3 regions of the Streptomyces sp. NPDC002773 genome follow, and region 2 is predicted to be linked to each of the others. Evidence: riboswitches for the same ligand, from Rfam matches in the RefSeq annotation. Region 2 holds a riboswitch; each other region holds the start of a gene.

Region 1 (10,172 bases), on a different contig from region 2:
CTCCCCCGCCGCCGCTGCCGCGTACTTCTCCGCCAGCCTCGCCTTCCACGCCGACGTCTCCGACGTGGCCTCTGCGCTCGCCACGGCGGCCGCCGAGGGCACCGACCCGGGCTTCGTGGTGATCGACTCGCGGTCGACCGCCTCCTGGGACCAGGGGCACGTCCCCGGCGCGCTCCACCTGCCGACCGCGCTCATCGCCGAGCAGGCCGACCAGCTGCTCGACCGGTCCGTGCCGGTCGTCACGTACTGCTGGGGCCCCGGCTGCAACGGCGCCACGCGCTCCGCGCTGGCCCTCGCCGAGCTGGGCTTCCAGGTGAAGGAGATGCTCGGCGGCTTCGAGTACTGGGTGCGGGAGGGCTTCGCGTACGAGACGTGGGAAGGGCCTGCGGAGAAGGCCGCGGACCCGCTGACGGCGCCGGTCGACTCGGACGACTGCGGCTGCTGATCGGTTGCTGACGTAAACCGATTTCGTGATTGCCCCACCCGTAGCGTAGAGTCAGGTTTACCGACGCGGGGTGGAGCAGCTCGGTAGCTCGCTGGGCTCATAACCCAGAGGTCGCAGGTTCAAATCCTGTCCCCGCTACTCAGTAGCAACGAAGGCCCGGATCCAGTCACTGGATCCGGGCCTTCGTCGTATTGCCCGTTTCCCGGCACTTCTCCGCTTGACCTTGACGCGACGTCAAGATTTAGCGTTCTCGGTATGGAGTGGTCGATCCAAGAGATCGCCAAGAAGGCCGGCACCACCAGCCGCACCCTCCGGCACTACGGAGAGCGCGGACTGCTGGAGCCGAGCCGGATCGGCGCGAACGGTTACCGGTACTACGACCAGGCGGCGCTCGTGCGGCTGCAGCGGATCCTGCTGCTGCGCGAGCTGGGGCTCTCGCTGCCCGCCATCGCCGAGGTCCTCGCGGGGCAGCGGGACACGTCCGCCGCCCTCCGCACCCATCTCGCCCTCCTGGAGCAGGAGCGCGAGCGCATCGGACGCCAGATCGCGTCGGTGCGGACCACTCTCCACAAGACCGAGAACGGAGACGCACTCATGGCCGACGAAGTGTTCGACGGTTTCGACCACACGGTGTACGAGGAGGAGGTCACCGAGCGCTGGGGCCGCGACGCGTACGAGCAGGGTGACCGCTGGTGGCGTTCGCTCGGTGCCGGGCAGCGGAAAGCGTTCATGGACGAGCAGTCCGGCATCGCCCGCGACTTCGCCCGGGCGCTCGGGGAGGGCCTCGCCGCCGGCAGCGACGAGGTGCAGGCGATCGCGCGGCGCCAGGTCGCGTGGCTGTCGCACACGACGGCCCCGAGCAAGGAGTACGTGATCGGTCTCGGCCGGATGTACGTCGACGACCCGCGCTTCACCGCGCACTACGACAAGCACGGTGAGGGGACCGCGGTCCTCGTCCGGGACGCGATGGAGATCTACGCGGAGCGGAACCTCTGACGGAACCGCGCGCCCGGAGTGAGGAGGCCGCCCCGTACGCCAGTCGGCCCCGCGGAAGTCGCCGCACGGCGGGGCGGCGGCCACCCTGGAGAGGCGCGGTGCGGACCGCGGCCGGGTACGGACCGGGCAGGAGAGCACAGGTGGGGCACCCCCTAGGAGCGGGCGGCGGTGGGCGGCGGGGCGGTGAGGGCCGCCGCTCGTACGGGCGCGCCCGGCGGTTCATCCGCGCGCTGCCGCCGCTGGTCATCGCCGGCGGGGTCGTCTTCGACCTGCTGACACCGCCCGCGTACACCGCCGCACCGCTCTTCTCCGCCGCCCCGCTGATCGCCGCGCCCTTCTTCTCCACCCTCACGACGCTCCTGACCGGGATCGCCGCCGTCCTCGCCTCCGTCGGGCTGCACCTCTACAACGGCACCGCCGACGAGGTCCCGACCCTGACCGAGACCCTGACCGTCCTCACCGTCTCCGCGCTGGCCCTCCTCGTCAGCCGGGTCGTACGGAGGAGCGGTGAGCGGCTCGCCTCGGCGCGGGTCATCGCGGAGACCGCCCAGAAGGCCGTGCTGCCGACGCCGGCCGAGCGGATCGGCGGGCTGCAGTGCGCGGCCCGTTACGAGGCGGCGCAGGCGGACGCGTTCATCGGCGGCGACCTGTTCGCCGTCCAGGACACCCCCTACGGGGTGCGGCTCGTGGTCGGGGACGTCCGGGGCAAGGGGATGGAGGCGGTCGAGGCCGTGGCCGTCGTCATCGGGGCCTTCCGGGAGGCGGCCGAGCAGGAGCGGAGCCTGGAGGGCGTGGCGCAGCGCCTGGAGCGGGCGCTGGCCCGCGAGGGGACCCGCAGGGACGGGCTCGACGCCTTCGAGGGGTTCACCACCGCCGTTCTGGCCGAGATCCCGCGCGGCGACGGGAGCGGCACCTTCGACGGTTTCGTACGGATCGTCAACCGCGGGCATCCGCCGCCGCTGATGCTGTACGCGGACGGGCGCCTGGACACGCTGGAGCCGACCGAGCCGGCGCTGCCGCTCGGCATGGGCGATCTGGCGGTGTGGCCGGACCGGGCCGAGGGGCGGCCGTACCCGCCGGGCGCGACGCTGCTCTTCTACACCGACGGCCTCTCGGAGGCACGGAACGCGGGGGGAGTCTTCTACGACCCGGGCGAACGCCTCGCCGGGCGGATCTTCCCGGGGCCCGAGGAGTTGCTGGACGCGCTGGTGGACGACGTACGGCTGCACACGGGCGGCGGGGCGACGGACGACATGGCGCTGCTCGCGCTGAGCCGTCCGGCGACGGGGCAGCCGGAGCGGCGCCGCACGATGCCGGTGGTGCCGCCGGGCGGGCCCGGTCACCAGTCGTAGTCGAGAGGTGTCGCTGCGATAACAATTGACATAACGTCAGATCGCGGAGGTTTGGGCGGCGCCTCCTGAAGGACGGTCAACTCGGACCATTCCCTCCCAATTCAATGAATGATCAAGAGGAACGGCTTGGAATCAGGACCCCCCGTCTATTAACGTTCGATAACGCAGCGCGGTCGTCCCAGCCGCCGCAAGAGGCGGCACCGTGCGCACGCGCCGAATCCTGAAAAGGAACCGGGGAACCACCAATTGGGGTGAATCGGGCCCTTCGCACCTGTGCGACCGTGCCCGTAGGAGACCTTCCTGCTCCGAACCCGTCAGCTAACCCGGTAGGCGAGAAGGAAGGAAAGGAGCGCCCTTTCGTGGCGTCCAACACCCCTGCCCCCGAGGCTCCCTTCGACGCCTTCGGTGGTGGTGCGGGTCCCGCCGCGCCGGGCACCGAGTGGAACCCCACCGAGGATTCCCTCCGCGCCCAGAGCCGCTCCGGCGGCCGGCACCGGGTCGTCAAGCAGCGGTCCAACTTCGCCCGCTCCTCCACCGTCCTCGGTGTCGGTGTCATCGCGGCCGTCGGCGCGGGCGGCCTCGCCACCGCGCAGGAGAAGCCTCCCGTGGCCATCTCCTTGCCGGACCTCCCCGACCTAAACCTGCCCGACGCCCACGACCTCCCCGGCGTCGGCGACCTCCTCCCGGACGAGGACGCGGGTACGGGCTCGGGCGCCGGCGACGACACGGTGGCCGCCGGTGCGGCCCGCTCCAACCCGAACCCGCTCACCGCCGCCACGTACACGACCTTCGACACCGAGCAGGCCGGGAAGACCGAGCAGGCGGGGACGGCCGAGCAGGCCACGAGGACGGCGACCGGCACCGCCGACGCGGGCGAGGCCCTGCGCGCCCGCATCCTCCAGCAGGCCGAGCAGCAGCAGGCGTCCGCGGACGCCGCCGAGAAGGCCGCGGCGGAGAAGGCGGCCGCCGAGAAGGCGGCGGCGGAGGCCGCGGCCAAGGCCGAGGCCGCGGAGAAGGCGGCCGCGGAGGCGAAGGCGAAGGCCGAGGCCGAGGCCAAGGCGAAGGCGGAGGCAGAAGCCGCAGCGAAGGCCGAGGCCGAGCGCCTCGCGCAGCTCGCCGCGAGCTACTCGATGCCGCTCTCCTCGTACTCCGTCAGCGCCACCTACATGCAGTCCGGTTCGATGTGGTCCTCCGGTCACCACACGGGCCTCGACTTCGCCGCCCCCACCGGCACCCCGCTCAAGGCGGTCCACGGCGCCACCGTGAAGTCGGCGGGCTGGTCCGGCTCGTACGGCTACCGGATCGTCCTGGAGCTGGAGGACGGCACCGAGGTCTGGTACTGCCACCTGTCGTCCATGACGGTCGGCGTCGGCCAGACCGTGGGCACCGGCGAGACGATCGGCCGTGTCGGCGCCACCGGCAACGTCACCGGCGCCCACCTCCACATGGAGGTGCACACGCCCGACGGCACCGGCATCGACCCGGCGGAATGGCTCCGCTCGAAGGGCCTGACGGTCTGAGGCCCGAGAGCCCGAGAGCCCGAGAGCCCGGGTGCCCGAGAGCCTGGGGCCCTCGGCTCAGCTCCGGTACGGGTTGTAGCCGTCGTAGTCCAGGTACTGCGGCGGCGACCAGGCCCGGCCGGTGGCCCTGGCCGCGTACGTGAGCGCGGGCGAGGCGACCTCGCGGCGCTGCCACAGGTGGTGGAGCAGCTCCTGCTCGCGGGCCGTGAAGTCGGGCCCGGCCGTGCCGCGCCGGGCCCGGTCCCTGAGGAACGCCAGGGTCGTCGCGAAGGACTCGTACTCGCCCACCGCCCGCGCGGCCGGCGGGCCGTACGTCCGGGCCGCGAACGAACGGGCCAGCTGACGGGCCCGCATCGAGGAGAGCGCCAGCGGCTCCGTGGGGGAGAGCCAGCCGGCCGCCGCGTACGCCGGGAGCTCGCCGGATATCGTCCGCAGCTCCCGCTGCCGGCTCCACACCGCGAGCCAGGTCAGCAGGCCGAAGGCCGGGACCATGAGCGCCCCGTACACCGCGAAGAAGGCCCAGGGGCCGCCGAAGGTGGCCGAGCCGTTCCACGCGGCGTGCAGGCCCATGGCGAGCAGCAGCCCCGCGAGCGGCAGCAGCACCTTCCGGAGGCGTTTCCCGCGCGGGGCGAGCGCGGCGAAGCCGAAGCCGATGCCGGTGAGCACGGTGAACAGCGGATGCGCGAACGGCGACATCACGACCCGTACGAAGAAGGTCGCGGCGGTCACCGAACCGAGTCCTGAGGTGCCGAACTCCTGGTCCTCGCCGAAGGCGGTGCCGAGGTAGAGGATGTTCTCGGTGAAGGCGAAGCCGGTCGCGGTGAAACCCGCGATCACGACCCCGTCGACGAGACCGCCGAAGTTCCTTCTGCGGAAGAGGAACAGCAGCAGGATCGCGGCCGCCTTGGCGCTCTCCTCCACCACCGGTGCGACCACCGTGGCGCCGAGGTTGTCCGCCGAGTCCGGGTCCGCGGTGGCCGTGGCGATCCAGCGGACCGCGAAGGTGTTCGCGAGGATCGCGACGAGCGCGGCGGCGAAGGCGCCCCAGGCGAAGGCGAAGAGCAGGTTCTTCCAGGGGCCCGGCTCGACCCGGTCGAGCCAGCGGAACGCGGCCATCAGCAGCGGTACGGGAAGCAGGGCGAGGCCGAGGCCGACGAGGAAGCCCTCGGTGCCGGTCTGCTCGCGGACCATCGCCAGGATGAGCAGGGCGCAGATCGCGAGCACGGTGATGACGGCGACGGCCCGGACCAGCCGGCTGCGCCAGAAGGCCCGGCGTGGCCGGTACCGCCACTGGGACCGGTCGGCGGCGGCGGGGAAGTCCGGCTCCTCGGTGTCCCGGTGGGGGACGGGAGCGGTCTCCGGCTGGTCGGCGGGGGCGGGGTTCGACACGAGTGCGACCCTAACGACCCCCACCGACAGCGGGCGACGCAGTTACCCGCATCGCCCGCTCACCCGCTCGTGGTCACTTCCTGCGGAAGAGCAGATCGTGCACGACATGGCCCTTGTCCAGGCCCTGACCCTCGAAGCGGGTGAGGGGCCGGAAGTCGGGGCGGGGCGCGTATCCGCCGTCGGCCAGGGTGTTCTCGAAGTCCGGATGCGCGGAGAGCACCTCCAGCATCTGCTCGGCGTACTCCTCCCAGTCCGTCGCGCAGTGCAGTACGGCCCCGGGCTTCATCCGGGTCGCGAGGAGATCGAGGAACTCGGGCTGGATGAGCCGCCGCTTGTGGTGGCGGGCCTTGGGCCACGGGTCGGGGAAGTAGACCCGGCAGCCGTCGAGGGCGTCCGTGGCGAGCATCTCGCGGAGCAGGATGATCGCGTCGCCGTTGGCGACCCGGACGTTCGTCAGGTCGTTGCGGTCGGCGAGGCCGAGCAGATTGCCCTGGCCCGGGGTGTGCACGTCGACGGCGAGGATGCCGGTGCCGGGGTCGGCGGCGGCCATCTGCGCGGTCGCCTCGCCCATGCCGAAGCCGATCTCCAGGACGACCGGGAGCCCGTCGAACATCTCGCCGAGGTCGATGACCCGCTTGCCGTCGATGTCGAGACCCCAGTCGGGCCACCGCTTCAGCAACGCCTCGGCCTGACCGGTGGTGACGCGGCTGCGGCGCGGCTGGAAGCTGCGGATACGGCGCTCGTGATGCGACCCCGCGGGGTCGGGCAGGGGCCCCTCGCCGGGGGCGAACCGCTGGCTGCCGCGCGGGGTGGGGTACGGGCTCTTCTCAGTCTGCTCAGACACAATGCCCCGATTCTACGGCGCGCCCCGGCCCCCATCAGGCCCGGCGCGGGGCCGGTCACAGCAAGGCCAGTGCTCGGCCCGCCACCTCCCGGCCGATCGGCAGCGACGCCGTCGCCGCCGGCGATGGCGCGTTCAGGACGTGGACCGTCCGCGCCGCCTCCCGGATCAGGAAGTCGTCGACCAGCGTCCCGTCCCGCAGCACCGCCTGCGCCCGCACCCCCGCCGAAGACCGCCGCAGGTCGGACTCCCGTACCACGGGCAGCAGCCGCCGCACCGCCTCCGTGAACGCCCGCTTCGACAGCGACCGGTGCAGCTCCCCCGCCCCGTACCGCCAGTGCGCCCGGGCGATCGACCACGAGCCGGGCCACGCCAGGGTGGCGCCCAGTTCGCGCGGGCGGACGACGGACCAGCCGTACCCCTCCCGCGCCAGCGCCGGAACCGCGTTCGGCCCGATGTGGACGCCACCGTCGATGCCCCGGGTCAGGTGCACCCCGAGGAAGGGGAACGCCGGGTCCGGCACCGGATAGACCAGGCCCCGCACCAGCGAGGGGTCCGCCAGCTCGTAGTACTCCCCCCGGAAGGGGACGATCCGCATGCCCGGGTCGTCGCCCGCGAGCCGCGCGATCCGGTCGCAGTGCAGCCCCGCGCAGTTCACCAGGACCCGCGCCCGCACCACCCGCCCGTCCGCCGTCCGCACGGCGACCCCCCACGGCCGCCGGTCGATCACGGTGACCTCGGCCCCGTACAGGATCCGGGCGCCGGAAGCCTCGGCGAGCCGCTCGGACACCGCCCCGTAGTCGCAGATGCCGGTCGTGCCGACGTGGATCGCGGCCAGACCCCGCACCCGCGGCTCGTACTCGCTGATCTGCGCCGGTCCCAGCTCCCGGACCGGGATGCCGTTCTCCCTGCCGCGCTGGACGAGCGCGTGCAGCCGGGGCAGCTCCTCGCGCGCGGTGGCGACGACGAGCTTGCCCGTCACCTCGTACGGAATGTCCCACTCCGCGCAGAACTTGACCATCTCGGCCGCGCCCTCGACCGCGAACCGGGCCTTGAGCGAGCCAGGCCGGTAGTAGATCCCGCTGTGGATCACCCCGCTGTTGCGCCCGGTCTGGTGGCGCGCGAGGGCGTGCTCCTTCTCCAGGACCGTGACCCGGGTGCCGGGAGCGGCGCGCGTCAGGGCGTACGCCGTCGACAGACCGACGATCCCGCCGCCGATCACCAGCACGTCACAGTCAAACACCAGCGCCACCTCCCACCCCCGATAGTGCACTGGCCCACTGACAATCCCGTGAAACCTCGCGCGACGTCACGAGACGCAGGTCACGCCCCAGAGGTGACCGCTCCCCTCACGCCGGGGCGACAAGCAGCGGTCTGGCCCGCTCCCGCAGTTCCATGACCCGCGGCTCGTCCCCGTACGGTTCGAGCCGGTGCAGCAGATCCCGTACGTACTCCGTCGTCCGCGCCGAGGAGATCCGGCCGGCCACCTCCACCGCGCGCGTACCCGCCGCGCAGGCCGCGTCCAGGTTGCCCGACTCCAGCTCGGCCACGGCCGACACCACGAGCCGGAGCCCGTGCGAGCGGACGAACTCCTCGGTCGGCCGGGAGAGCGCCTGCTCGGTGAAGCGGCGCACCTCGCGGGGCGCCTTCAGGTCGCGGTAGCACTCCGCCGCGTCGGCGCAGAACCGGTCGTACGAGTAGAAGCCCAGCCAGGTCGGGTCGGCGTCGCCCGCCCGGGAGCGCTCCAGCCAGCCCTCGGCGGACTTGAGCGCGGCTGCGGCGGCGACCCCGTCACCGGCCTTCGCGTGCGCGCGTGCCTCGACGAGCCGGAAGAAGGACATGGTGCGGGCGGTGGCCAGGCCCCGGTTCCGTTCGAGCGCGGCCTGGGCGAGGTCGACGCCCTCGTCGGCGAAGCCCCGGTAGGTGGCCTGGAGGGACATGGAGGCGAGGACGTACCCGCCGAGGGGCACGTCGGCGGCGGCGCGGGCGAGCCGCAGGGCCTGGATGTAGTAGCGCTGGGCGGCCTCCTGCTGGCCGGTGTCGAAGGCCATCCAGCCGGCGAGCCGGGTGAGCTCGGCGGTCGCGCCGAACAGGGCCCGGCCGACCTCGTCCGAGTAGGAGGCGAGGAGGAGCGGTGCGGCGTCCACCCGTAAGCACTCGGGGACCATGGACGACCGCCAGTCCCCGCCGCCGTACTTGGAGTCCCAGCGGCGCGCGTCCTCGGCGGCCTCGCGGAGTTTGGCGACGTCGCTGTGGCCCACGCGCGCGTGCTCCGCGACGGTGGCGGCAGCGGCGGCCGAGAGGCCCGCCGCCGGGCCCGGCGCCTCGCGCTCCACCGACGGGTCGGCGGGGGTTATCAGCCAGCGGGACGCGGGCGTCGCGTACGCGCTCACCGCGAAGGACCCGGCGAGCGACTGCCAGATCCCGCCACCGCCGGCCCTCCGGCCGGCGAGGTCGAGCCGGTACAGATCGGTGGCCGAGCGCACCGCCTCGCCCACGTCGCGCGGGAAGGCGAGCCCCACCTCGGGTGCCGGGTCGGCGTCGGCGAGTCCGATCTCGTGCAGCGGCACGGGCCGGCCGAGCTTCTGCCCGATCGCGGCGGCGATCAGGTGCGGCGCCGCCCCCTGCGGCACCATGCCCTTGGCCACCCACCGGGCGACCGAGGTCTTGTCGTACCGAAGCGTCAGGCCCCGCTGCGCTCCGAGGTCGTTGACCCGCCGGGCGAGCCCGGCGTTGCTGATTCCCGCGAGGGCGAGAACCGTGCCGAGCTTTTCGTTCGGCCCGCGTTGCTCCCTGGACATGACGCCACCCCTCGACAACACAGACGGCCGCCACGACGCCGGGCATAGGCGTGCGGCATTCGTAAACACAGCGTAGTTCGCCGCATCCCTACCGTTAAGGGGCGGAGTTCCGTATGGCGAGATTGTTGTGTGAAAGACCGATGGGTCGGGCCGGTGGGCCGGATCGTGCTCCTGCCGTGTGGCCGTGCGCCCGGCCGTGCGCTCTCTCCGGGCCGCCGGGGGAGCGCTTCCATGGGGAACGCGTGGGTCGGCCCACTCGGCCGGGAAGGGTGTCCCGGACCAGTGGGCTGGGGGATACCGCCGCCCCGCTCCCCGCGGGCGGCGGACGGCACCGGGAGGCGGGAGCGCCTCCCGGGCTGCCGGTGACCGGTGGGAACGGCTGTGCGCGGGCGGATGCCCGGACGCCTTCCACCCCCGCCGGGGAGGGTCGATATTTGGCCGAATGACGCCGGTGGTCAACTGGCCCATGCCAGGGGCGCATTCGGCTTTCGTACGCGTGCACCCGGACCCCGCCCCGTGCGCCGTTGTCGTGGCAGCATGTCTCCCACCGAAACGGACGTGGAGGCGCCGATGCGATGGCTGGTGGGCTGGAGCAGTGTCGCCGCGAGCTTCGCCACGACGGCCGGGCGCTCGTACGGGGCTGGGAGCAGCGCGCACGGCTCGTACGACGCCGGCCACGACAGCGGCTACGGAACCGGCTACGGCGGTTCCGCTCCCTCCCCCTCCGCCACCGAGGGGCGCACGGTGCAACCGGTGGGCGCACAACTCCTGTGGGGCGACCCCGATCCGCTGTGGGCGGTCGGCGACTGGCGTCCGGACGAGGTGCGG
Region 2 (10,172 bases):
GGACGGTGGCGATGAACTCGCCGCCCACCGTCGCCGCGAGTCCGACCCGGTCCACGAAGTCGTGGTGGGTGAAACGGTGGACGTCCTTGGCGGAGAGCCGGGGGTAGGGGGCGAAGAAGCGGTAGTACTTCGACTCGTCCGAGACCTGCTCGTAGAAGCTGACGAGGCGGTCGGCGTCGTCGGCGGTGATGGGCCTGATGCGCGCGGTGCCGCCGTCGCGGAGCACCACGTCCGCTTCCCAGTGGTCGGGGTAGTCGTGGTCCGGTGGTACCGGACGCGCCGGTCGTGCCGGGTGTTCCGCCGCTTCCGACTGCTCCGACGCGCTCTGCATGGGGCCAGCCTACGGCCGCGACACGGCGGTGGCACGGGTCGCGCGGTGGGTGTGAGCCGTGCATGGTGGGGGCACTCCATGCACGGTGGTGAGCACGCCGCGAGCGGCGGGGGCGGGCCGGAAGGCGGCCCGGTCCGGTCCGGAGGTCGGCGCGAGCACCGAGCATCCCGTGAGAGACTGGTCTAGACAACCGCTTAAGACTTGAAGGGCAACACCATGGCTGAGCGCCGCGTCAACGTCGGCTGGGCCGAGGGCCTGCACGCCCGCCCCGCGTCCATCTTCGTCCGTGCCGCCACGGCTTCCGGCGTTCCGGTGACGATCGCCAAGTCCGACGGCACCCCGGTGAACGCCGCTTCCATGCTCGCGGTGCTCGGCCTGGGCGCGCAGGGCGGCGAGGAGATCGTCCTCGCCTCGGAGGCCGACGGCGCCGAGGCCGCTCTGGACCGTCTGGCGAAGCTGGTCGCCGAGGGTCTCGACGAGCTCCCCGAGACCGTCTGATCCGGGTCGCCCCCCCGTACGACGAAAGGCCGTGGCTGCCGGAATTCCGGTGGCCACGGCCTTTCGCATTTCCACCGACCCGATTCGGCCCGCTTTTGGGCAGCACGGAACGCGGACTGCGGAATTACTATTCTTTGTATACGGCGTGCGCGTTAATTCCGGGCGCTCGCCGTGTTGACGACATGTTGCGAAACCCTCACACGCCCGCGCTCCGGCCTTTTGAGCCGGTGCAGCGGCTGCGAGCGTTCCGCGTGCACCGCGGTCAGCGCCCGCGCGCGCTCGGCGTCACCGCGCGCCACGGCGTCCACGATCGCGCCGTGCTCGGCCCAGGCCTCCACCGGCTGCGCGGGCTGCTCGACCGCGTACATCCAGGCGATCTTGTGGCGCAGTTGCGTCAGCAGCGCCGTCAGGGCCGGGCTGCCGGAGGCCTGTGCCAGCGTCTCGTGGAACCAGCCGCCGAGCGAGCGCAGATCCTCGCCCTGACCCCGCCTGGCCCGCTCCTGCCCCAGCCTGACCAGGCCCCGCAGCACCTTGAGGTGGGCCTCGGTGCGCCGCTGGGCGGCCCGTGCGGCGCCCAGCGGTTCGAGCAGCGCCCGCATGTCGAGCAGGTCGGCCGCCTCCTGTTCGGTGGGCTCGGCGACGTGCGCGCCCGCGTGGCGGCGGGTGACGACGAAGCCCTCGGACTCCAGGGTGCGCAGGGCCTCGCGGACCGGGACGCGGGAGACCCCGTACCGGCGGGCGAGCTGTTCCTCGGTCAGCCGGCTGCCCCGCTCGAAGACGCCGGAGACGATGTCGTCCCGGATCGCCGTGCATACCGAGTGCGCGGGAATGCGCATGTCCGACCTCCGCCTTGGTCTGCGCGAGACAATTCTGCGACGCCTGTTCTGCGCCCGATCTGCGACTCTATTGCAGCGCGCCGGAATTTCCGATGCCTCAGCGAAATATGGAAGCCTTTTTGACCGACGAAAAGCCCCGGCTCAGCACGAGCCGGGGCTTTTGCGACGCGGGGCGGGCGTCCGCGTCAGACGCTGACGCCGCGCGCGCGGAGGTAGGCGAGCGGGTTGATGTCGGAGCCGTACTCGGAGCTCGTGCGCGCCTCGAAGTGGAGGTGCGGGCCGGTCGAGTTGCCGGTCGAGCCGGAGATGCCTATCTCCTCGCCCGGTTCGACGCTCTGGCCGACGTACACGCCGATGGAGGAGAGGTGGCCGTACTGGGTGTACGTGCCGTCGTTCATCCGGATGACGATGTTGTTGCCGTACGCGCCACCCCAGCCGGCCTCGACGACGGTGCCGGAGCCGACGGAGACGACGCTGCTGCCGTACCCGGCGTGGAAGTCGACGCCGGAGTGGCTGCCGGAGGACCAGAGCGAGCCGCCGGTCTGGTAGCCGGTGGAGACGTACGAGCCGGCGACGGGGAGCTGGAAGGAGTTCAGGCGGCGGCGCTCGGCCTCACGGGCGGCGCGCTCCTCCGCCTCGCGGATCTCCTTGGCGCGGGCCTCCGCCTTGCGCTTCGCCTCGGCCTCGGCCTTCGCCTTGGCGGCGGCCTCGAAGGCCTCCTGCTCCTGGGCGGCGGCCTGGGCGTTGATCCGGTCCACGAGGGAGTCCTCGGTGATCACCTTGGTGAGGCCGGTGTCCTCGGCGGAGCGGTTGTCCGCGTCGGCGGCGAGCGCCGGGGAAGCGAGGGTTCCGATGACGCCGGTGGTGGCCAGGGTCGCGGCGCCGGCGATGCCCACGCTGCGGCGCGCCATCCGGCTCGGCCCACGATGCTTCCCGGTGGCACGGGTGAACGCCATGTAGTGGCTGATCCTTTCCTTCCTTCTCGCCTACCGGGTTAGCTGACGGGTTCGGAGCAGGAAGGTCTCCTACGAGCCCCTCCGTACGAGACGAAGGCGCCCGATTCACCCCAGGGACTACGTGTGGGTCCCCGGCTCCCCAGGCTCGCGCCTGACGGGGACTCGGCGATGACTGTCCGGGTGCCGCGGGTGCGGCGGGTGCAACTGCCGAACAGACGCACCGACGCTATGCGGATCGTCTTTCAATCACCAACCGGACTCGCCAGTTTGTAAGACATGCCACAGGGCAAACGATCACCCTTGCGTTCAATACGGACAAAGGGGAGGGCTCCGACGAAACATGCCGTCGGAGCCCTCCCCTTACCGGGTCGGAGCCGGGTCGGGAGCCTGGTCAGAGCCAGGTTGGAGCCGGTCGGAGCCCCGGTCGGGAGCCGGAATCAGCCGGTCACGACGGTGACTTCACCGATGCCGAGCGCGCGCACCGGGTCCGCGATCTGCGCCGCGTCACCCACGAGCACGGTGACGAGCCGGTCCACCGGGAAGGCGCTGACCACGGCCGCGGTCGCCTCGACCGTGCCGGTCTCGGCGAGCCGTGCGTACAACTGGGCCTGGTAGTCGTCGGGGAGGTGCTGCTCGACCTGGTCGGCCAGCGTCCCGGCGACCGAGGCGGCCGTCTCGTACTTGAGCGGGGCGACCCCGACCAGGTTCTGCACGGCCGTCTCGCGCTCGGCGTCGGTGAGGCCCTCGGCGGCCAGCGTCCGCAGCACCTTCCACAGGTCGTCAAGCGCCGGGCCGGTGTTGGGCGTGTCGACGGAACCGCTGATGGCGAGCATCGCGGCACCGTTCCCCTGGCTGTCGGAGCGCAGCACCTGCCCGAAGGCACGCACCCCGTACGTGTAGCCCTTCTCCTCCCGCAGCACCCGGTCGAGGCGCGAGGTGAGGGTGCCGCCGAGGCAGTACGTGCCCAGGACCTGGGCCGACCAGACGCGGTCGTGCCGGTCGGGGCCGATCCGGCCGATCAGCAACTGGGTCTGGACGGCGCCGGGTCGGTCGACGATGACGACCCGTCCGGTGTCGTCGGCCGAGATCGGCGGCATCGGGAGCGGCTCGGCCGGCTCACCGGTCCAGGTGCCCAGGGTCTCGGCGAGGACCTTGTCCAGGTCCACGCCGGTCAGGTCGCCGACGACCACGGCGGTGGCCGTGGCGGGCCGGACGTACGCCTCGTAGAAGGCGCGGACCGCGGCCGCGTCGATCGCCTCGACGGTCTCCTCGGTGCCCTGGCGTGGCCGCGCCATCCGCGATTCGGCCGGGAAGAGCTCCTTGGAGAGCTGCTTGGCGGCGCGACGGGCCGGATTGGCCGTCTCGTGCGGGATCTCGTCGAGCCGGTTCTGCACCAGGCGCTCGATCTCGGTGTCCAGGAACGCCGGGGCGATCAGCGCCTCGGAGAGCAGCCCGAGCGCCTTGGGCAGCCGGGAGACGGGTACCTCAAGGGAGACCCGTACGCCCGGGTGGTCGGCGTGCGCGTCGAGCGTGGCGCCGCAGCGCTCGAGCTCGGCCGCGAACTCCTCGGCACCGCGCTGGTCCGTGCCCTCGGTGAGCGCGCGGGCCATGATGGTGGCGACACCGTCGAGACCGGCGGGCTCGGCGTCCAGCGGGGCCGGCAGGAAGAGCTCCACGGCCACGACCTGCTGGCCGGGACGGTGGCAGGTCAGCAGCGTCAGGCCGTTGTCCAGCTTCCCGCGGTCCGGGGCGGGGAAGGCCCAGGGCCTGGCGGCGCCGGGCTCCGGCTGCGGGTGGAAGTCCATGCTCGTCAAAGACACGGCAGCGTCGGTCACTGGTCCGCTCCCTCTTCGTCGTCGCTGTCGCTGTCGCTCAGTTCGGCCGCCAGGGGCTCGTAGACGAGCACCGCGCGGTTGTCGGGGCGCAGCTTGGCCGCGGCGGCCGCCCGCACCTCGTCGGCGGTGATGTCCAGGACCCGGTCGACGGCCGTGAGGGCGAGCTGCGGGTCGCCGAACAGCACGGCGTACCGGCACAGTTCGTCGGCGCGGCCCGCGACGGTGCCGAGGCGGTCGAGCCACTCGCGCTCCAACTGGGCCTGCGCGCGCTCCATCTCCTCCGGCGTGGGGCCCTCGGCGGCGAACCGGGCGAGCTCCTCGTCGACGGCCGCCTCGATCTGCGGGACCTCGACGCCTCCGGAGGTCTTGACGTCCAGCCAGCCGAGCGAGGGCGCTCCGGCGAGCCTCAGCAGGCCGAAGCCGGCGGCGACGGCCGTGCGGTCGCGGCGGACCAGGCGGTTGTGCAGACGGGACGACTCGCCACCGCCGAGGACCGTCAGGGCCAGGTCGGCGGCGTCGCACTCGCGCGTGCCGTCGTGGGGCAGCCGGTAGGCGGCCATCAGCGCGCGGGCCGGGACCTCCTCCTCGACGACCTCACGGAGCTGCTCGCCGATGACCTCGGGCAGGTCGCCGGGGCGCGGTGCGGGCTTGCCGTCGTGGCCGGGGATGGAACCGAAGTACTTCTCGACCCAGGCGAGGGTCTGCTCCGGGTCGATGTCGCCGACGACCGAAAGCACCGCGTTGTTCGGGGCGTAGTACGTGCGGAAGAAGTTCCGCGCGTCCTCCAGGGTGGCCGCGTCCAGGTCGGCCATGGAGCCGATGGGCGTGTGGTGGTACGGGTGGCCCTCGGGGTAGGCGAGGGCGGTCAGCTTCTCGAAGGCCGTGCCGTACGGCACGTTGTCGTAACGCTGGCGGCGCTCGTTCTTGACGACGTCCCGCTGGTTCTCCATGGACTCGTCGTCCAGCGCGGCGAGCAGCGAGCCCATGCGGTCGGCCTCCAGCCAGAGCGCGAGCTCCAGCTGGTGCGTGGGCATGGTCTCGAAGTAGTTGGTGCGCTCGAAGCTCGTCGTGCCGTTGAGCGAGCCGCCCGCGCCCTGCACCAGCTCGAAGTGCCCGTTGCCGTGGACCTGCTTCGAGCCCTGGAACATCAGGTGCTCGAAGAGGTGGGCGAGGCCCGTGCGGCCAGGGACCTCGTGACGCGAGCCGACGTCGTACCAGAGGCAGACCGCGGCGACCGGGGTCAGGTGGTCCTCCGAGAGCACCACGCGCAGGCCGTTCGCCAACCGGTGCTCGGTCGCTGTCAGGCCGCCGGAGCCGGCCTCGGCCGTGGCCGTGTGACCCATGGGCATGTACGTCCCTTCGATCGCGATGTGAAAAAGTCCTGCCACTGTATGCAAGCGCGCCGACACCTGGCGAAGTTCCCGCCCCCGGGAGATGTCCCTCTTCCGGGTCGCGGTCGGCGTTGTCGGTGGCACGGTCCACAATGGTCCGCGTCAGATCAACCTTGTTGGTGAAGGAGCCGCAGCCGCGATGGCCCGCCGCAGCACGAAGACACCGCCGCCGGACGACGCGTTCGAGGAGCGAATCCTCGACATCGACGTCGTCGACGAGATGCAGGGCTCCTTCCTCGAGTACGCGTACTCGGTGATCTACTCGCGTGCCCTCCCCGACGCCAGGGACGGCATGAAGCCCGTCCAGCGCCGCATCGTCTACCAGATGGGCGAGATGGGGCTCCGCCCCGACCGCGGCTTCGTCAAGTGCGCCCGCGTCGTCGGCGAGGTGATGGGCAAGCTGCACCCGCACGGCGACGCGTCCATCTACGACGCGATGGTCCGCATGGCGCAGCCGTTCTCCATGCGCCTCCCCCTCGTCGACGGCCACGGCAATTTCGGTTCCCTCGGCAACGACGACCCGCCGGCCGCCATGCGGTACACCGAGTCGCGGATGGCCCCGGCCGCGCTGCTCATGACCGAGTCCATCGACGAGGACACGGTCGACTTCACGCCGAACTACGACGGCCAGGAGCGGGAGCCGGTGGCGCTGCCCGCCGCGTACCCGAACCTGCTGGTCAACGGCGCGTCGGGCATCGCGGTCGGCATGGCGACGAACATGCCCCCGCACAACCTCGGCGAGGTCATCGCCGCCGCCCGCCATCTGATCCGCCACCCGGGCGCCGACCTCGAGACGCTGATGCGTTTCGTGCCCGGACCCGATCTGCCGACCGGCGGCCGGATCGTCGGCCTCTCCGGCATCAAGGACGCGTACGAATCGGGCCGCGGCTCATTCAAGATCCGCGCCACGACGAGCGTGGAGACCGTGACGGCGCGCCGCAAGGGCATCGTCGTGACCGAGCTGCCCTTCACGGTCGGCCCTGAGAAGGTCATCTCCAAGATCAAGGACCTGGTCGGCTCCAAGAAGCTCCAGGGCATCGCGGACGTCAAGGACCTCACCGACCGCAACCACGGCCTGCGCCTGGTCATCGAGATCAAGAACGGCTTCGTGCCGGAGGCGGTCCTCGAGCAGCTCTACAAGCTGACGCCGATGGAGGAGTCCTTCGGCATCAACAACGTGGCGCTCGTCGACGGCCAGCCGCTCACCCTCGGCCTCAAGGAGCTCCTCGAGGTCTACCTCGACCATCGTTTCGAGGTGGTCCGGCGACGTTCCGAGTTCCGCAGGACCAAGAAGCGCGACCGGCTCCACCTCGTGCTCGGTCTGCTCATCGCGCTGCTCGACATCGACGAGGTCATCGCCCTCATCCGGGAGAGCGACAACTCCGCGCAGGCCAAGGAGCGCCTGATGGAGCGCTTCTCCCTGAGCGAGATCCAGACGCAGTACATCCTGGACACCCCGCTGCGCCGCCTCACCAGGTTCGACCGGATTGAACTGGAGAGCGAGCGCGACCGGCTCAACGGCGAGATCGACGAGCTGACCGGAATCCTGGACTCCGACGCGGAGCTGCGCAAGCTGGTCTCGGCGGAACTGGCCGCGGTCGCCAAGAAGTTCGCGACGGACCGGCGGACCGTTCTGCTCGAGTCGGCGGGCGCGCCCGTCGCGGCCGTCTCCCTGGAGGTCGCGGACGACCCGTGCCGGGTGCTGCTGTCCTCCACCGGACTGCTCGCCCGTACGGCGACGGCGGAGCTGCCGGAGGCCGACCCGGACGCGAAGCGCGTCAAGCACGACGTGATCCTGTCGGCGGTGGCCGCCACGCAGCGCGGCGACATCGGCGCGGTGACCTCGGAGGGGCGGCTGCTGCGGATCGCGGTGATCGACCTGCCGCAGCTCCCGGACACCGCGAGCGCGCCGAACCTCGCGGGCGGCGCGCCCCTGTCCGAGTTCCTGTCCCTGGAGGACGACGAGACCGTGGTCTGCCTCACCACGCTCGACGAGTCCTCGCCGGGGCTCGCCCTCGGCACGCTCCAGGGCGTGGTGAAGCGCGTGGTGCCGGACTACCCGGCGAACAAGGAGGAGCTGGAGGTCATCACCCTCAAGGACGGTGACCGGATCGTCGGCGCGACCGAGCTGCGGACGGGCGAGGAGGACCTGGTCTTCATCACCTCCGACGCCCAGCTCCTCCGCTACCCGGCCGCGCAGGTACGGCCCCAGGGCCGCCCGGCCGGCGGCATGGCGGGCGTCAAGCTGACGGCGGGCGCCGAGGTGCTCTCGTTCACGGCCGTCGACCCGGCGGCGGACGCCGTCGTCTTCACGGTCGCGGGCTCCACGGGCACCCTGGACTCCTCGGCGGGTACGTCGGCGAAGCTGACGCCCTTCGACCAGTACCCGCGCAAGGGCCGGGCCACCGGCGGCGTCCGCTGCCAGCGCTTCCTGAGGGGCGAGGACGTCCTGATCCTGGCCTGGGCGGGCGCCGCGCCTGCCCGCGCCGCGCAGAAGACCGGCACCCCGGTGGAGCTCCCGGAGGTGGACCCCCGCCGCGACGGCTCGGGCACGCCGCTCCCCCGCCCGGTGGACGTGGTGGCGGGGCAGCCGAGCTAGTTCCGGTCCGGACGGGAGGCGTCCCCGGCCCTAGGACGCCTCCGGCTCTTCCTCCGTCTGCTGTACGTACCGCAGGACGCCCCACATGCTGTGCTCGTCGGGGGCGTCCTGCGGGCCGTTCTGCTCGCACTCGGCCAGTTCCTTGCGCAGGCCGGCCGCGTCGATGCCGGAACCGATCAGGACGAGCTGGGTGAGCCGCTCCTCGTCCTCGGGCCACCGCTCGGGGTAGAAGCGCAGGAACCGGCCGACGGCGTGCACGCTGTAGCGGTTGTCCGGGTCGGCGACGCCGAAGTCGACGAAGCCCTTGATCCGGTAGAGGCCTTCGGGCCGCGCGTCCAGGAAGGCCATGAGCCGGCGCGGCTGCAGCGGGGCCGCGGCCGTCAGGGACACCGTCTCGTACCCCGTGTGCGGGTGGGCGTGCGGCTCGTCCTCGCCGTACAGGATGTCCTCGATGGACAGCTGCCCCTCGATCTCCCCCTCGGGCACCACCCGGTCGAAGAGCAGCTCCGGGTCGATCCGCCCGTGGGTGGCCTCGACCACGACGGCCTTCCCGGCAAGACCGGCCACCGCCTCGCGGACGGCACCCAGCTGGTCGCCGGTGACCCGGTCGGCCTTGTTCACGACGACGAGGTCGGCGATCGGCAGATGCCGGTCGGTCTCGGGGTGCCGCTGCCGGGTCGCGGAGAACTCGGCCGCGTCGACGACCTGGACGAGTCCTCCGTACACGATCCGCTCGTTCTCGCTGGCGAGCACCATACGGACGAGTTCCTGCGGCTCGGCGAGGCCGCTCGCCTCGATCACGATGACGTCGAGGCGGGACTCGGGGCGGGTGAGGATCTCCAGGTACTCGTCGAGTTCGCTCGCGTCGACGGCGCAGCAGAGGCAGCCGTTGCCGAGGGAGACGGTGGAGCCGACCTGCCCGGCGACGGTCATCGCGTCGATGCCGATGTCGCCGAAGTCGTTGACCATGACGCCGATACGGGTGCCCCGGGCGCTGCGCAGCAGGTGGTTGAGGAGCGTGGTCTTCCCGGCCCCGAGGAACCCGGCCAGGACGACGACGGGGATCTGCTGCGTGGTCAAGGGACGTGCCTCCGGTTTCCTTCGTGTCCCACGGCCGTGGGAAACCCCCAGAATAGGCACCCGCTCCGGCACCGTTTCCGGTCCCGGAGCGCGGCCCCGTACCTTTTCAGCATGAGCCCCGCACAGACCAGCCCCCCGCGCCCCCTCGCGCGCCGACGGCGGTTCGGTTGGCCCCAGCGGGTGTTCTCGCAGGTCCTGCTGATGCAGCTGGCCATCGCGACCGGGGTGACCGTCCTCGCCACCGGGCTGTTCCTCGCCCCGCTCAGCGCCCAGCTCGACGACCAGGCCATGCGGCGCGCCCTGGCCATCGCCGGGACCACCGCGTCACCGCGGCTGGCCGCGGACCTCACCACGACCCCGCCGTCGGCGCGGGGCCCGGTGCAGGCGGAGGCCGAGCGGATCCGGATATCGACGGGCGCCGAGTACGTGGTGGTCATGGACACGCGCGGGGTGCGCTGGTCGCACACCGATCCCGCCGAGATCGGCAGACGTGTCTCCACGGACCCGAGCACCGCCCTCGCCGGGCGCGACGTGATGGAGATCGACAGCGGCACCCTGGGCCGCTCGGCCCGCGGGAAGACGCCGCTGCGGGACGCGGACGGGCGGATCGTCGGCGCCGTGTCGGTCGGCATCGAGTACGACAGCG
Region 3 (10,172 bases), on a different contig from region 2:
CGACCTCGGCTGGGACTCCTTCTCCGTCATCGGCCACTCGATGGGCGGCAAGGCGGCACAGCTGATGCTCCTGGACGCCCCCGACCGCGTCCGCTCGATCATCGGCATCTCGCCCGTCTCGGCCGCCGGTTTCCCCCTCGACGGCGACACCTGGGAGCTGTTCGCCGGAGCCGCCGAGGAACCGGCGAACCGGCGCGCCATCATCGACAACACCACCGGCGGCCGCTACGACGACGCCTGGCTGAGCACCCTCGTCGAGCGCTCCGTGGGGCGCTCCTCCGCGACGGCCTTCCGCGCCTACCTGGACTCCTGGTCCCGCACCGACTTCCACGAGCGCGTCCGTGACAACCCCACGCCCGTCCTGCTCGTCGTCGGCGCCCACGACCCCGCGCTCGGCACCGAGGCGATGGAGGCCACCTGGCTGCGCTGGTACCCGAACGCGCGCCTCGAAGTCCTCAAGGACGCCGGCCACTACGCGCCCGAGGAGACGCCGCAGGCCCTCGCCGAGGCCATCGAGGCCTTCCTCGCCGCCTGACGGGCCCCGCCCCTGACCTGCCGTCGCCGCCGAAGACGCGTCTACCCTGGAGGGACGGGCAGCTGACACGTTCTCCCCGGGCCCGGGGACGGGCCCGGAGCCGCGCAGGCGGAAGGGCGGCGGCCATGTACTTCAACGACCGGATCGACGCGGGCCGGCAGCTCGCCGCCCGGCTCGGCCACTTCACGGGCCAGGACGTCGTGGTGCTCGGTCTCCCGCGCGGCGGTGTGCCGGTGGCCGCCGAGGTCGCCGACGCCCTCGGCGCGCCGCTCGACATCTGTCTCGTACGGAAGCTGGGTCTGCCCCGCCAGCCGGAGCTCGCGATGGGCGCGCTCGGCGAGGGCGGGGTGCGGGTGGTCAACGAGCGGGTGATGCGCGAGACCGGGGCGGACGCGCGCGACCTCGCCGCCGTGGAGCAGCGCGAGCACGCCGAGCTCGACCACAGGGCCCGGCGCTACCGGGGCAGCAGGCCCTCCGTGCCCCTCGACGGGCGGACGGTCCTCGTCGTCGACGACGGCCTCGCGACCGGGGCCACGGCCCTGGCGGCCTGCCGGGTGGTACGCGCCCGGGGCGCCGCCCGGATCGTCCTCGCGGTACCGGTCGCGCCGCCGGGATGGACGGCCCGGCTCGGCGGGGAGGCCGACGAGACCGTGAGCGTCCACACGCCGGAGATGTTCTACGCGATCGGACAGTTCTACCGGGACTTCGCGCAGACCCCCGACGCGGAGGTCATCGCCTGCCTGGACCGGAACCGGGCCACGCGCGGGCCAATCGTCCACGCGGAGGACGTACGGATCCCCGCCGCCGGGGCCACGCTCAACGGGCACCTCGCTGTGCCCGAGAACGCCGCCGGCATCGTCCTGTTCGCCCATGGGAGCGGCAGCAGCCGGCACAGCCCCCGCAACGGGGCGGTCGCGGCGGCACTCAACGGGGCGGGCCTAGGAACGCTCCTCTTCGACCTGCTCACCGAGGCCGAGGCGGGGGACAGGGCCCGGGTCTTCGACACCCCGCTGCTCGCCGGCCGTCTCGCCGACGCCACGGCCTGGCTCGCGGGCCGGCCCGCGACCGGCGGCCTCCCGCTCGGCTACTTCGGGGCGAGTACGGGAGCCGCCGCCGCGCTGTGGGCGGCGGCCGATCCCGCGTCCTCCGTGGCCGCCGTCGTCTCACGCGGTGGCCGGCCCGACCTGGCGGCCGACCACCTGGCCCAGGTCAGGGCCCCGACGCTGCTCGTGGTGGGAGGCAGGGACGAGCTGGTCCTCGACCTCAACCGGCGGGCCGGGTCCCGGCTGCGCTGCGAGCACCGGCTCGCCGTCGTGGAGGGCGCCACCCATCTGTTCGAGGAGCCGGGTGCCCTGGAGCAGGTGGCGGAACTCGCCGGCTCCTGGTTCACCCGGCACTTCGCGACCAGCGGGATCAGTAGGGCCCGTTGACGTTGTCGATGGAGCCGTAGCGGTCGGCCGCGTAGTTGCAGGCGGCCGTGATGTTGGCGACCGGGTCGAACAGGTCCGTGGACGTGCCCGGCACGTGGTACGCGTCGAAGGTCGGCTGGATCACCTGGAGGAGGCCCTTCGAGGGCGTTCCGGCCACGGCGTTGGAGTCCCAGAGGTTGATGGCCTGGGGGTTGCCGGACGACTCGCGCATGATGTTGCGGAGGATCCCGTCGTAGGAACCGGGGATGCCGCGCTGGGACATGATGTCCAGCGACTCCCGGATCCAGCCGTCGAGGTTGTTCGCGTACTGGGCGGCGGCCGGGGCGGCCTGGACGGGAGCGGCGGCGGGAGCGGCCTGCGCCGCGGAGGCGCCCGTGTCCTTGGCGACGGCCGGGGCGGCGGGACGGCGCTCGGAGCGGCTCGCCCGATCGGCCGAACCGGTCTTCTTCGCCTTCGCGGGAGCGGCCTTCGCGGAATCCCGACCGAGCGTCAGTTCAAGGCCGGGACGAATAAGTGACGGGTTGTCACCCACCACGCTCTTGTTGGCCTGGTAAAGGGTCTTCCAGCCGCCCTGAATTCCCTTCTTCTGGGCGATCAGGGAAAGCGAGTCGCCGCTGACGACCGTGTAGGTGCGGGCGGCGGCCGGTGCGGTCGGGGCCTTGGCCGCGGCCGCGACGGCGGGAGCGGCGAGGGCGGCGGCGGGCCGGGCAGCGAGTTCCGGAGCTCCGGAAACGGGCGCGGCGCCGGCTGCGGCGGGGGCGATCAACGGGAGGGCCAGGGCGGCTCCACCCGTTCCGACCAGCGCGATTCCACGCGAGACGGGGTGGCGTCGGGGGCGGCGGTGCTTACCGTGTGCAGGCATGACGGATTCCTCTCCGGCGCCTTCGGGGTGAGCTGTCGGGTTCGGACTGGAGATGTCCGGCCGCGCGCACGCGGCTTCACCCCGAGCCGTTCCGGAATCCGGGCCGGCGTATTCGTGGGTCCCCCGCTCCTGCCGTCGGGTGAAAAGGGAGGTATTTCGAGCGGTGGCAGGATTCGGCGATCCGCTCGAATGGAGGTGACCGTAGGCCAGTAATGCGACGGAGAACAAGAGGGGCGGGTCGACGGGCCCGGTGAAAGGATCACGGAATTCTCCGAATTCAAGATCGACCGTTCTTCCGGTCCGCCGAACTTCCTTGCGCGGCGGGGCTCGCGCCGGGTCAGGAGGCGGGGGAGCCCCTGGGAAAGTGAGTCGCGTCACCAGGTGTTCAATGTCCGAAAATGCGCCTTAATTCGGTTAATAGGCGAGAGCGCCGGAAAAGCCCTGTCGATCGCAGGGGCACTCAAGGGCATAACGCGCAAACCCGACATTCGTGCTGAAGGATGGTGCCACCCCGACCGAGGAGCCGCCCGGATGTCCCCCTCCGCCTCCCTGATCAGCCCCGACGCCCTCGACCGTGAGGCCGCCGCCCTCTACGAGAGCGCCACCTGGCAGCGGATCGTCACGGACTTGACCGCCGCGCCACCGCCCGCGGGTACTCCCGCCCCCGCGCCGGCCCCGGTGCCGGACACGGAGTCGGACTCCGAGAGATGGCGGACTCTGCTCACCCTGCCCGTGGACCGGCTCGTCGCCGACGCGCTCGACGCGCTGCCGCCGCCCCTGCCCGCCGAACGCCGGCTCCCGGGCCGGATCGGAGCCGTACTCCCCGACAAGCTGCACGCCTGGCGGCGCCTCGGCCAGCCCGAACTGCGCCCCTCGGTCCACCTCGGCTACGCGCGCCTCGTCCTGGCGGAGTGGGGCTGGCAGAACGCGCCGTACAAGCTGCGGGACGCCCGGGGGGCCCGATGCGTCTGCGGCGCCCTGCTCGCCGCCCACCGCCTCGGCTACGGCAGCGCGACGACGATGAACGAGGCCGCCGCCTGGATCATGGCCGAGCTGCGGTCACGGGGCTGGCAGGAGCTGATCGGGCCGTGGAACCGGGCCCCCGGCCGTACCGCCGCCGACGCCCTCGCCCTCCTCGACGCCACCATCCACCGCGCCGCGCACGCCGGCCGCTGAGCGGCCTTCCGCCGTGTGGACCACCGGCCGGGCTCGGTGGCGAGCTCGGCCGGGTCGACGGCGGTCCCTCCGGCTCCTACTCGGTCCGCTCGACGACGAACAGGGGGATCTCGCGGTCGGTCTTGCGCTGGTAGTCGGCGTAGTCGGGGAACGCGGCGACGGCCCGCTCCCACCACGCCCGGCGCTCCTCGCCGGTGACCAGACGCGCCTTCATGTCCCAGACGCGCGTGCCGTCGCGGAGTTCCACGAGCGGCGAGGCGACGAGGTTGTGGTACCAGACGGGGTGCTTCACCGCCCCGCCGTTCGACGCGACGAGCGCGTACGCCCCCTCGTGCTCGACCCGCATGAGCGGCGTCTTGCGGAGCTTGCCGCTCCTCGCGCCGACGTTCGTGACCAGGACGACGGGCAGACCGCGCATGGTCGTGCCCTTGGTGCCGCCGGACGACTCGTACAGCTCGACCTGGTTGCGCACCCACGCCGAGGGGCTGGGCTCGTATTCGCCTTCGAGGGGCATGGAGATCCTTTCGGGGGCGTCCGCTGTCACCGGCTGTCTGCCGCGTCCCCCCGACGCTAGCGGACGGACCCGCCCGCGTCCCGGCCGTCCTGGCCGATGCGTTGTCAGTGCCGACTCATAGGGTGGCTCCTGACGGTACGAGTGGCGGCGCAGGGGAGAGTGGTCGGCATGCGGGAGTTGTTCCTCGCGGACCAGCGGGCGTACATCCGGTGGATCGACCTGCCCGGAGACGGGCCCGTGCGGGTGTTCGTCCACGGACTCGGGTGCACGGCGGCGTCGGACTTCGCCCACATCGCGGCCCACCCCGCCCTCGGCGGCTCCCGGGCCCTGCTCGTGGACCTCCTCGGCCACGGGCTGAGCGACCGGCCCGCCGCCTTCGACTACCGCATGGAGTCCCAGGCGGCGGCGGTGGCCGCCGTCCTCGACCACCTCGGACTCACGGGCGTCGACCTCGTCGGGCACTCCATGGGCGGCGCCGTGACGATCCATCTCGTGGCGGCGCGCCCGGACCTCGTGGCCCGGCTCGTGGTCGCGGAGCCGAACCTGTACGCGGGCGGCGGCGCATTCAGCTCCCCGGTGGCCGCTCAGGACGAGGACGCGTTCGTCGCGAAGGGGTTCGCCCGGATGCTGGCCGCGCTCGACCGGGCCGACTACGCGGCCCGGCTGCGCCTCGCCGACCCGCTCGCCGTCCACCGCAGCGCGACCGCCCTCGTCGAGGGCAGCGTGCCCGCGCCGGGCGACCTCCTCGCCGCGCTCACGCTGCCCCGCACCTTCCTCCTCGGGGAGTTCAGCCGGCCGGACCCCGACGCGGAGAAGGCGGCGGCGTTCGGCGTACCGGTGATCGAGATCCCGCGCGCGGGCCACAACCTGATGCTGGACAACGCGGAGGGGTTCGCGACGGCGCTCGCCCGCGCCCTGTCGGGCGCCCCGACGCCGCCGCCCGACCACGACGGCGGCTGACGCGGACGAGGTGCCGTCGGCACCCGCGGACCAGGGAGCCGACCGGCCCCTTTTCTCCCTCCCACCCCTCCAGGAGCTCAGGTGCACAGCCTCACGTACGCCGACATCAAGACAGCCACCGACCGGATCGCCGGTCACATCCGCCCCGTCACGACCACCCCGGCCGATCTCGACCCCGTCCCCCGGGCGGACCCCGGCACCGGGCCGTACACGCTTCACCTCGCCCTGGAACTCATGCAGCACGCCGGCTCCTTCAAGGCCCGTGGCGCGCTGAACTTCCTCCTCGCCCACCGGGAGGAAGGCACCCTCCCCGCCGCCGGTGTCACGATCGCTTCCGGCGGCAACGCCGGGCTCGCCTGCGCCTGGGCCGCCCTCCGGCAAGGTGTCCCCGCCACCGTCTTCCTGCCGACCACCGCCCCCAGGGTCAAGGCCGACAAGCTTCTCGGCCTCGGCGCCGACGTACGGCTCGTCGGCACGGAGTACGCCGAAGCGCTGACCGCCTGCGAGGCGTTCGCGGCCGAGACCGGCGCGCTCGCCTCCCATGCCTACGACCATCCCCTGATCGCCGCCGGGGCCGGAACCCTGCTCGACGAGATCCTCGCGAGGATCCCGGACCTCGACACCGTCGTCGTCTCCGTCGGCGGGGGCGGCCTCTTCGCCGGAGTCGCCACCGCCGCCCGGCACCACGGCATCAGGACCGTCGCCGTCGAACCCGAGAACTGCCGCGCCCTCGACGCCGCCCTGCGGGCCGGGCACCCCGTCGACGTGCCCGTCGACTCCGTCGCGGCCGACTCGCTCGGCGCCCGCCGCGTCTCCGCCACCGCCCTGGAAACCGCCCGACAGGACGGCGTCCGTACCGTCCTCGTCCCGGACAGCGAGATCGTCCGCGTCCGCCGGGAGCTGTGGGACGACCGCCGCCTCGCCGTGGAGCACGCCGCCGCCACCGCCCTGGCCGCGCTCACGACCCCGGACCGGCCCGGTGCCACGGGCCTCGGCTACCGCCCCGAGCCGGGCGAGAAGATCTGCGTCGTCCTCTGCGGCGCCAACACCGACCCCACCGACCTCGTCCACACCACCGCGTAGTCGCGCGGGGCGGACGCCGGCCCTGAGGAGCCGGTGGTCCGGCCGCCTCGCTCCGTGCGTCAGGATGGGAACATGACCGAAATTCGTACCCCCCGTCTCATCCTCCGACGCTGGACCGACGACGACCTCGTCCCGCTGGCCGAGATCAACGCCGACCCCGAGGTCATGCGCTGGATCGGCGACGGCTCGGTCCGGGACCTGGAACAGACCGCCGAGGACATCGAGCGGTACGAGGAGGAGTGGGACGAGGAGGGCTTCGGGCTCTTCGCCGTCGAGCTCATCGCCTCGGGCGAACTCATCGGCTTCGCCGGCTTGTCCGTTCCCGAGTTCCTGCCCGAGGTCATGCCGGACGTGGAGATCGGCTGGCGCCTCGGCAGGCCCTTCTGGGGCCAGGGGTACGCCTCCGAAGCCGCCCACGCGGTCCTGGAGTTCGCCCTCCAGGACCGCGGGCTCGACCGGGTCGTCGCCATCACGCACATCAGCAACCAGGCGTCCGAGAACGTCATCGGCAAGCTCGGTATGACCGCGGAGCGCGAGACGAACCACCCGGCCTTCGACGTCCCCCTGCGCGTCTACGCGATCGACCTCACCGAGTACGAGGCCTGAGCCCCCGGGGGCGCCCCCGTCAGGGGAGCGGTCAGTTCCGCTCGGGCAGGTCCCGCTCCGCCGGCAGCACCGTGAGGTCACCGGCCGTGGACAGGGCGGCGGAGCGCGCGGTCGCAGGGGCCGCGGGCTTCTTGCCGCAGAACGCGGCCTCCAGCGTCCCGCCGAGCGCCGTGTTCGCGGCGCCGTGGTTCGAGGTGTTCGCCACCGCGGAGAGGCTGCGGCGACCGTCCCGGGTCGAGAAGGCGTACGTGTAGAAGCCCTGCACGGTGCCGGTGTGCCCGTACACCTGCGTACCGCACGACAGGTCGTAGCGGCGCAGGCCGAGTCCGTAGAACCGGGTGTTGGTGGCGTCGGTGGGCGTGACCGTCGTCATCGCCTCCATCATCGCCGGGGACAGCAGCCGGCCGCGCATCAGGGCGCTGGTGAACGTGTTCAGATCGGCCGGGCTCGAGATGACGGCCCCGGCCGACTGCGCCCAGGACACGGTCTGCTCGGTGGAGTCCACGAGCGCGCCGCCGGCCTCGTCGGGGTGCAGATAGCCGCGCACGTGGTTGCCCTTGATGCGGACGTCCGGGTGGACGTACGACGTCTTGAGCAGCTTGAGCGGCTTGAAGATGCGGCGCTCGTACGCGTCGGACACGGGACGGCCCGTGGCCTCCTCGATGAGCATGCCGACCACCACGAAGTTGGCGTTCGAGTACTTGTAGGACACGCCGGGCTCGGTGGTCCTGGGCTCGCTCAGGGAGAGGTCGACGAGCTCCTGGTAGCTGAACACCCGGTTCCGTACGGCCTCGAAGCCCGGCACGGTCTTCTCGAACATCGCGTTCGTGTAGTCGGCCAACCCGCTGCGGTGCGTCAGCAGATGACGGACCGTGATGCGGTCGTCGGGGAGCAGGCCGGGCAGGTACGTGTTCACGGACGTGTCCAGCTCCAGCTTGCCTTCCTCCACCAGCTGCAGGAGCACGACCGTGGAGAACGTCTTGCTGACGCTGCCGATCCGGAAGCGCGCCTGGACGTCCATGGGCGCGCCCGAGGCACGGTCCTGGACGCCGACGGTCCGGCTCCGGACCCCGTCGGGGCCGGTGAACCGGGCCATCGCCCCCGGGGCGCCGTTGGCCATGGCCGAGTCGAGGGCGGCGACGACGCCGGCCATGTCGGGCTTGGGGACGGCGGGCGTCTCGGCGGCGGTGGGGGAGACGGGGACGCTCGGGGCGGCGAACGCGCTGGTGGCGGGGACGACGCCTGCGGCGAGCGCGGCGATCAGGGTGGCGCTCACGGCCAGGCGTCGGTGCGACGGCAGGGGCACGGTGATTCCTCGGCTTCTTCCGGTTCTTCCGGATCGTTCGGCGCGGCACACGACGGCGGTGCACCGCGGGGCGTGGGAGAACCGGCCGTTCGGGCCTGGCCCCCGGCACCCATGGATCATGAGTGCCAACGTCCGGAAACGGTTCCTGACACGGGGAGCGGGTTACGGAGCCCCCTCTTCCGGAGCCCGCGCTTCCGGCGCCGGTTCCGGCACCGCGCGGACGGCAGGGTAGTGTCCCGGCCGTCGCAGTGATCATCGCCGAAGGGCTGGACATGACCCGCATCCCGCGACCGGGGACCCGGTGGGCCCCTTGGGGGCGATGCCTCACCAGGGCCGGAATCACCGACGCCGCCGCCCGCCGGGACCACAGCGGGCAGCGACGGCGCGTCGCCCGCTTCGCCCCCGCGGAGTACCTCGCCGTGCGACTCCTGCTGCCGGCGGACGTCGTGCCCGGCGTGATCGCGGCCGTGGCCTTCATGCACGTCACCGACGACCGGATCGACCAGGGCGACGCGGCCTGGCGCACGACCGCCCTGGAGCAGTGGCAGGGACGGACCCGACGGGCTCTCGCGGCGGGCACGTCGGAGGACGCCGTGCTGCGGGCCCTGTGCCGCAGCACTGAGCGGCATCCCTCACTCCGTACGCATGTGGAGGAGTTCCTCACCGGGGCGCGGGCGGAGGTCCGCTGGGAGGGCTTCGCCGCCGACACCGACGTGCGCGCCTACGTCGACGACTACGCGATGCCGGCCTTCATGCTGACCGCGGGTCTGCTGCCGAGGTCACCGGCGAACGAACCGGAGTTCCTGCGGTGCTGCCGGCTGCTGATCGAGGCGATGCAGCGACTCGACTGGCTGGAGGACCTGGGCGAGGACCTGGCCACCGGTCGGATCGGCATTCCGCTCGACGCGCTGGCCGCGCACGGCCTCGACCTGAAGTGCCTGGCGGCGGGGGAGTGCGACACCGGAGCGCTCGGACGTCTTCTCCTGGAGCAGGCGGAGAAGGCCCGGAACTGCCTGACGGCCTCCCGAGAACTGGAGACCGTCGTCGACCGTGCCGTGCGGCCCTTCGTACGCGCCCTGATCCGGGTTCAGGACCTGCGCCTCCAGGCCGTGCTGCGCAGCGGCCCCGGACTGCTCGCCACCGCGTCGAAGCCCTCGCGCGCGAAGGCGCTTCTCGTCCTCGCGGGGGAGGCCTTCTCGGCCTCCCGCCGCTGAGACGCGCCCCCGGGTACGGACGCGAGGAAGCCCCTCCACCGACACGGTGGAGGGGCTTCCTCGCGTGCGTCGTGGCCCGGCGCCTACTTCAGGACGGCGAGCGCGGCGTCGTAGGCGGGCTCGTGGGCGATCTCGTTCACGAGCTCGGCGTGCAGCACCTTGTCGTTCTCGTCGAGGACGACGACGGCACGGGCGGTCAGGCCGGCCAGCGGGCCGTCCGCGATCTCCACGCCGTAGTTGGTGTGGAACTCGCGGCCGCGGAGCGTCGAGAGGCTCTTGACGTTCTCGAGGCCCTCGGCGCCGCAGAAGCGGGCCTGGGCGAAGGGCAGGTCGGCGGAGATGCAGAGCACCACCGTGTTCTCCACCTCGGCAGCCCTCTCGTTGAACGCGCGGACGGAGGACGCGCACGTCGGGGTGTCGACGCTCGGGAAGATGTTGAGGACCTTGCGCAGACCGGCGTAGTCCTTGAGCGAGGCGTCCGCGAGG

What was found. A riboswitch is a leader RNA that binds a small molecule or an ion and turns the genes downstream of it on or off. The one in region 2 is predicted to bind cyclic di-AMP.
Region 1: another riboswitch for cyclic di-AMP. It lies ahead of ABT034_RS05130 (M23 family metallopeptidase); the one in region 2 lies ahead of ABT034_RS17060 (M23 family metallopeptidase).
Region 3: another riboswitch for cyclic di-AMP. It lies ahead of ABT034_RS28020 (LysM peptidoglycan-binding domain-containing protein); the one in region 2 lies ahead of ABT034_RS17060 (M23 family metallopeptidase).

The regions. Positions count from the first base shown of each region.
Region 1 covers NZ_JBEOVO010000002.1:540,404-550,575, forward strand. Annotated here, with positions in the region: gene ABT034_RS05110 (rhodanese-like domain-containing protein) at 1-445, shown strand, start outside; tRNA gene ABT034_RS05115 (tRNA-Met) at 510-583, shown strand; gene ABT034_RS05120 (MerR family transcriptional regulator) at 701-1,441, shown strand; gene ABT034_RS05125 (PP2C family protein-serine/threonine phosphatase) at 1,582-2,793, shown strand; cyclic di-AMP (ydaO/yuaA leader) riboswitch at 2,995-3,141, shown strand; gene ABT034_RS05130 (M23 family metallopeptidase) at 3,153-4,313, shown strand; gene ABT034_RS05135 (PrsW family intramembrane metalloprotease) at 4,371-5,702, opposite strand; gene trmB (tRNA (guanosine(46)-N7)-methyltransferase TrmB) at 5,776-6,546, opposite strand; gene lhgD (L-2-hydroxyglutarate dehydrogenase) at 6,602-7,786, opposite strand; gene ABT034_RS05150 (NsdA family TPR-like regulatory protein) at 7,893-9,344, opposite strand; gene ABT034_RS05155 (asparagine synthase-related protein) at 9,915-10,172, shown strand, end outside.
Region 2 covers NZ_JBEOVO010000012.1:79,361-89,532, forward strand. Annotated here, with positions in the region: gene ABT034_RS17045 (bifunctional acetate--CoA ligase family protein/GNAT family N-acetyltransferase) at 1-331, opposite strand, end outside; gene ABT034_RS17050 (HPr family phosphocarrier protein) at 548-829, shown strand; gene ABT034_RS17055 (GntR family transcriptional regulator) at 982-1,665, opposite strand; gene ABT034_RS17060 (M23 family metallopeptidase) at 1,851-2,621, opposite strand; cyclic di-AMP (ydaO/yuaA leader) riboswitch at 2,634-2,799, opposite strand; gene ABT034_RS17065 (M16 family metallopeptidase) at 3,059-4,456, opposite strand; gene ABT034_RS17070 (M16 family metallopeptidase) at 4,453-5,805, opposite strand; gene ABT034_RS17075 (DNA gyrase/topoisomerase IV subunit A) at 5,987-8,446, shown strand; gene ABT034_RS17080 (CobW family GTP-binding protein) at 8,477-9,526, opposite strand; gene ABT034_RS17085 (sensor histidine kinase) at 9,638-10,172, shown strand, end outside.
Region 3 covers NZ_JBEOVO010000030.1:14,177-24,348, forward strand. Annotated here, with positions in the region: gene ABT034_RS28010 (alpha/beta fold hydrolase) at 1-535, shown strand, start outside; gene ABT034_RS28015 (alpha/beta family hydrolase) at 661-1,965, shown strand; gene ABT034_RS28020 (LysM peptidoglycan-binding domain-containing protein) at 1,949-2,827, opposite strand; cyclic di-AMP (ydaO/yuaA leader) riboswitch at 2,832-3,015, opposite strand; gene ABT034_RS28025 (DUF6197 family protein) at 3,359-4,003, shown strand; gene ABT034_RS28030 (nitroreductase family deazaflavin-dependent oxidoreductase) at 4,080-4,517, opposite strand; gene ABT034_RS28035 (alpha/beta fold hydrolase) at 4,686-5,477, shown strand; gene ABT034_RS28040 (threonine/serine dehydratase) at 5,559-6,560, shown strand; gene ABT034_RS28045 (GNAT family N-acetyltransferase) at 6,633-7,166, shown strand; gene ABT034_RS28050 (serine hydrolase domain-containing protein) at 7,198-8,472, opposite strand; gene ABT034_RS28055 (phytoene/squalene synthase family protein) at 8,745-9,686, shown strand; gene tpx (thiol peroxidase) at 9,770-10,172, opposite strand, start outside.